One region of the Pseudoalteromonas sp. 78C3 genome, then DNA from elsewhere that is predicted to be linked to it. Evidence: predicted binding sites of a transcription regulator. Region 1 holds the regulator's gene; the other holds the start of a gene.
What was found. Region 1 encodes MetJ, which represses methionine synthesis genes. Its sites were predicted from a motif close to TAGACGTCTAGACGTCTA; they were not measured.

Region 1 (3,262 bases):
GCTGTTATTCTAAGTTTATGCTGATACTTTAAGTATACATTTTATAAGATTTTGATAGGCATAAAAGCACCTTAAAACTTACTTTTTAGGTGAATTTTTATTTATTAAATGTTGATATAATCCTGCAAAGTTACTGAAAAACCTCTTAAAATTAAAGGATATAGCATATAACAGGATAGACCTGATATTGCTTGGAATTTAAAAATAATAAGGGTATCGTACCCCAAGACTCCATCTCTCACTTTAACTTAAATTGCAGGATACCATCGCGTTATGTCTGACTTTCGTGAACAAGCACTACATTACCACTCACATCCCGTACCAGGTAAAATTAGCATTGAGCTTACAAAACCAGCTGAAACGGCTCATGATCTTGCACTTGCGTATAGCCCAGGTGTTGCCGAACCTGTACGTGAAATAGCTGCAGATCCTGCAAATGCTTATAAATATACTGGTAAAGGTAACATGGTTGCGGTTATTACTAATGGTACTGCAATTCTAGGCCTTGGTAATTTAGGTCCTTTAGCGTCTAAGCCTGTAATGGAAGGTAAAGCGCTATTGTTTAAACGTTTTGCAGGGCTTGATTCTATCGATATTGAAGTTAAGCACAAAACAACAGAAGACTTTATTAATACGGTTGCCAACATTGCCGACACATTCGGTGGTATTAACCTTGAAGATATTAAAGCACCAGAGTGTTTTGAAATAGAAAAAGCATTAATAGAGCGTTGTAGTATTCCTGTTTTTCATGATGATCAACACGGTACTGCCATTGTTACGGCTGCTGGTATGTTAAATGCGCTAGAAGTACAAGGTAAGTCAATTGAAGATGCAATTATTGTATGTTTAGGTGCAGGCGCTGCCGCTGTTGCGTGTATGGAGCTGTTAATTAAGTGTGGTGCACTGCGTGAACACATTTATATGCTTGACCGCAAAGGTGTTATTCATACCCGCCGCGATGACTTAAATGAATACAAACAGCTTTTTGCTAACAATACCGATAAGCGTACATTGCAAGATGTAATTGCAGATGCTGATGTGTTTGTGGGTGTTTCTGGCCCTAACTTATTAGCGGCTGAAGATTTAAAGCTAATGGCTGCAAAACCAGTTGTGTTTGCATGTTCAAATCCAGATCCTGAGATTGATCCTGCACTTGCGCACGGCGCACGCAACGATTTAATCATGGCAACAGGGCGCTCTGATTACCCTAACCAAGTTAATAATGTTTTATGTTTCCCGTTTATTTTCCGTGGTGCGCTTGATGTACGTGCAAGTGCTATTAACGATGAAATGAAAATTGCTGCAGTAGATGCTATTCGAAGTATTGCCAAAGAGCCAGTACCTGCAGAAGTTTTAAAAGCCGCTGGAGTAGATAAACTAGAATTTGGTGCGCAGTATATTATTCCAAAACCAATGGATCCACGTTTACTGCCGCGTATAGCAAGAGCTGTTGCACTTGCTGCTATTGAGTCAGGTGTTGCACAAATTGAGCTACCTGAAAACTATATGCAGTAAATCTATACAGTAGAGCTATGCAATAAAATTTAGACATAAAAAAACCTCAGTAATTACTGAGGTTTTTTTGTCTTTGTAATATTTATTCTTCGTTTAAAACGGGTACTTCTAGACCCATTTCTTGCATTATTTTTTTAACTTCTTCTGGCACTTTTTCGGCGTTATCTTTACGTAAGTCATCGTCATTTGGTAAAGGTTGGCCAGTAAAAGCATGCAAAAATGCCTCACATAGCAATTCACTATTTGTAGCATGGCGAAGGTTATTGATTTGACGACGTGTACGTTCGTCAGTTAATACCTTTAATACATTTAGCGGGATCGAAACGGTGATCTTTTTAACTTGCTCTGATTTTTTACCGTGTTCTGCGTATGGGTGAATATACTCACCATTCCATTTAGCCATAAGATGTATCGTTGCCTCAGATTATTAATTTCTCACACGGTATAAAAAGCGTGTAAATATGCGTGAAATTCTATCGATTTAAAAAAGATAGTCAAATAATAGATACAGATCTATCTTAATAAGCCTATTGTAGGTGTAAAGATAAGCACACTTTTGTGAGCTAAAATGTGTTATTCGCAGAGGCCTCTTCTACTTTTAGCCATCTAGAGCTTTAAAATACTTTGACTTATCAAAACGGATAACTTACTCTTTTAGACGTCTAAACATCCAAATTAATCAGGTGACGAATATGAGCGAAAAAAACAAAGCGACCATTGCTGTACGTAACGGCGTTGATGCTGATAAACATCATGGTGCGGTGGTACCGCCAATTTATTTATCGACTACTTATTCGTTTGCCGACTTTGATACTAAGCGTGAGTATGATTATGGTCGTAGCGGTAATCCTAATCGTGATATTTTAGCTGAGACGCTTGCTAAGCTTGAAGGTGGCGCTCGTGGCATAATTACAGCTACAGGCATGGCTGCCGTGCATTTAGCTACTCAGCTACTTAATAGTGACGATACGTTAGTAATTCCACATGATTGTTATGGTGGCAGCTATCGTTTATTTACATCTTTACAAAAACGCGGACTACTAAAGCTCGAAATATTAGATTTAACAAAAGAAGAAAGCCTTCAACAAATTTTAGTAATTAAACCTAAGCTTATTTGGATAGAAACCCCAAGTAACCCAGTACTTCGTTTAACAGATATTAAAGCGGTTACCGATGTTGCAAAGCAATGCGGTGCATTGGTGGCTGCAGATAACACGTTTTTGTCGCCTGCTTTACAAAACCCTATTAAGTTTGGTGTAGATATTGTGGTGCATTCAACCACTAAATACATTAACGGACACTCAGATGTAGTAGGCGGCGCTGTTATTGCCGCAACACAAGAGTTAGGCGATGAGCTTGCTTGGTGGGCTAATAACATTGGAATTACGGGTGCGCCTTTTGATAGCTATTTAACGCTTCGTGGTTTACGTACTTTAAATGTGCGCCTAAGGCAGCATCAAGAAAATGCACTGGCAATAGCTAAGTATCTTGAAAGCTCTGAATATGTAAGCCAAGTTTACTACCCAGGTCTTGAGTCACATCCTCAACATGAACTGGCTAAAGCACAGCAACTTGGTTTTGGTGGCATGGTTAGTTTTGATATTAAAGGCGATATAAATGACGCTGCGGCATTTTTAACTAGTCTTAAAACGTTTAGTTTAGCTGAGTCACTAGGTGGCGTAGAGAGCTTAATTTGTCACCCTGCAACTATGACGCACGCAGGTATGGAGGCAACAGCACGTTTAGA
Region 2 (3,262 bases), on a different contig from region 1:
TGCTTGCAATTTGCTCTACTGGTTGGTGAGTTGGACCATCTTCACCTAAACCAATTGAATCGTGCGTGTATACAAAAATGCTTGGTTGCTTCATTAATGCAGCCATACGTACGGCATTTTTTGCATATTCAACAAACATTAAGAACGTAGCACCGTAAGGAATAAAACCTTTATGAAGCGCAATACCATTCATAATTGCCGACATACCAAACTCACGCACACCGTAATAAATGTAGTTACCGCTTGCATCATCGCGTGTTAAACCTTTAGAGCCATCCCAAATTGTTAAGTTTGAGCCAGCTAAATCGGCTGAGCCACCCATAAATTCTGGTAATAACGGACCAAACGCATTTAATGCATTTTGCGATGCTTTACGAGACGCTGGGTTTGCTGGGTTTGCTTGTAATTGCTCAATATACGCTTGAGATTTTTCAGCCCAATCGCCAGGAAGTTCGTTATTAATACGACGCTTGTATTCAGCTGCAAGCTCTGGGTATGCTTTTGCGTATGCTGCAAATTTTTCGTCCCAGCTTGATTCAAGCTGTTGACCTTTTTCTTTGCCATCCCACTGTGCGTAAATATCATCAGGAATTTCGAAAGCATCGCCAGTCCAACCTAAAAATTCGCGAGATGCTTTAATTTCATCATCACCTAGTGGAGCACCGTGACAATCATGGCTGCCTGATTTATTAGGTGAGCCGTAACCAATAATTGTTTTACAACAAATTAGTGAAGGTTTATCGGTAACGCTTTTTGCTTCTGCAATTGCAGCACTTACAGCATCGCTGTCGTGGCCATCAACACCACTAATTACATGCCAACCGTATGCTTTAAAGCGAGCTGGCGTGTCATCTGTAAACCAACCTTCTACTTCGCCATCGATTGAGATGCCGTTGTCATCCCAAAATGCAACAAGTTTACCCAGACCTAATGTGCCTGCAAGTGAACCTGATTCATGAGAAATACCTTCCATAAGGCAGCCATCGCCCATAAATGCATAGGTAAAGTGATCAACAATATCGTGACCTTCACGGTTAAACTGTGCAGCTAGCGCTTTTTCAGCAATTGCCATACCTACGGCATTTGTGATCCCTTGACCTAATGGACCCGTAGTAGTTTCGATTCCTGGTGCATAGCCATATTCAGGGTGACCTGGTGTTTTAGAATGCATTTGACGGAAGTTTTTAATTTCGTCCAGTGGTAAGTCGTAACCACTTAGGTGCAATAGAGAATAGATAAGCATTGAACCGTGGCCGTTTGAAAGAATAAATCTGTCACGGTCAGCCCACTCTGGATTCGTTGGGTTATGTTTTAGATAATCGCGCCATAATACTTCTGCGATATCAGCCATGCCCATAGGGGCTCCAGGGTGACCAGATTTGGCCTTTTGTACTGCGTCCATTGACAAGACGCGAATAGCATTTGCAAGTTCTTTGCGAGATGGCATGAATTCTCCTACCTTTATGTGTATTTGCGCGGGTATTTATGTGTTTGTTTATGCACCCAAGTAACTTGGGTTCGTTTATACCGACCATTCTTACTTATTGTGGGGGCTGTGTGCAATTAAAAACCCTATAAAAGTGAGGCATTATGAATATTTTTTAAGACCAAAAAGTTATTAGTAATTTTATTTAGACGTCTAGGCGTAAAAACACTATGCAAGGTGTTTTGTTTTCGATAAAATACGCCCCTTAATTTTTTAGCGCTAATACCGACGTTTGTGAAGCGCAATATTTGTGAGCAGAATTACAATGGCAAAACATTTATTTACTTCTGAATCAGTTTCTGAAGGTCATCCGGATAAAATCGCCGATCAAATCTCTGATGCGGTACTTGATGCTATCCTAGAGCAAGACTCTCATGCCCGTGTTGCATGCGAAACTTACGTAAAAACCGGTATGGTTATGGTTGGTGGTGAAATCACTACTAGCGCATGGGTTGATATCGAAGAAATTACACGTAAAACAATTCGTGACATTGGCTACACAAATTCAGACATGGGCTTTGATGCCGATTCATGTGCAATTTTAAACACTATTGGTAAACAGTCTCCAGACATTAACCAAGGTGTTGACCGTACTAGCCCAGAAGAGCAAGGCGCTGGCGACCAAGGCTTAATGTTTGGTTACGCATGTAACGAAACAGAAGTACTAATGCCTGCTCCAATTACTTACTCACACCGTTTAGTACAGCGCCAAGCTGAGGTTCGTAAAAGCGGCGAGCTTAACTGGTTACGTCCAGATGCAAAATCTCAAGTTACTTTTGCATACGAAAATGGCAAACCTGTAGGTATTGATGCTGTTGTACTTTCTACTCAGCACAGCGAAGACATTTCGCAAAAAGATTTAGTAGAAGCGGTAATGGAAACTATCATCAAGCCGGTACTTCCTGCAGAACTTATCACAAGTGCAACTAAGTTTTTCATTAACCCAACAGGTCGCTTTGTTATTGGCGGACCAATGGGTGACTGTGGTTTAACTGGTCGTAAAATCATTGTAGATACATACGGTGGTATGGCTCGTCACGGTGGTGGTGCTTTCTCTGGTAAAGATCCATCAAAAGTTGACCGTTCAGCAGCATACGCTGCACGTTACGTTGCTAAAAACATTGTTGCTGCTGGTCTTGCTGACAAGTGTGAGCTACAAGTTTCTTACGCAATTGGTGTTGCAGAGCCTACTTCTATCAGCGTTGAAACGTTTGGTACAAGCAAGCTAGAAGAAAGCCGTTTAATCGAGCTTATTCGTGAACATTTTGACCTGCGCCCTTACGGCTTAATTCAAATGCTTGATTTAGAGCGCCCTATCTACCTTCCTACAGCGGCTTACGGCCACTTTGGTCGTGACGAATTCCCTTGGGAACGTACAGATAAAGCAGACGCACTTCGCGCAGCTGCCGGCCTTTAAGCCAAAATTGTTGTAGTAAATTAAAAACGGCCCTTTTAAGGGCCGTTTTTGCATCTAAAACTTATTCGCTATATTGTTTGTAGAGCGTCTACAAAATAACTATTAAATCGACCTCGAATTCTTTTGTACTTTAGGTATATACTCATTTCATTATAAAAGCTTTAGGGACAGTTAAATGGCCGATAACTTTCGCGTTATATTTGCAGGACTTGCCGATAACGTTGACATAAAAACAGCATGTACAAATTTAGCTGCAAAATTAAAAACGTCAGATGAAAAAGTAGCTCTTTTTTTTAAAGGTAAGCCACTGTTTGCACCAAGCGATAAAGACAAAGCGTTAAAACAGGCTAAGTTACTAG

Region 2: a site for MetJ is predicted at 1,633-1,650, ahead of metK (methionine adenosyltransferase). Genes of this name have one in related genera too.

The regions. Positions count from the first base shown of each region.
Region 1 is NZ_PJAV01000130.1:54-3,315, forward strand. It holds gene CXF76_RS07075 (malic enzyme-like NAD(P)-binding protein) at 274-1,515, shown strand; gene metJ (met regulon transcriptional regulator MetJ) at 1,598-1,918, opposite strand; gene metB (cystathionine gamma-synthase) at 2,208-3,262, shown strand, end outside.
Region 2 is NZ_PJAV01000169.1:31,287-34,548, reverse strand. It holds gene tkt (transketolase) at 1-1,447, opposite strand, end outside; gene metK (methionine adenosyltransferase) at 1,752-2,903, shown strand; gene CXF76_RS16815 (hypothetical protein) at 3,079-3,262, shown strand, end outside.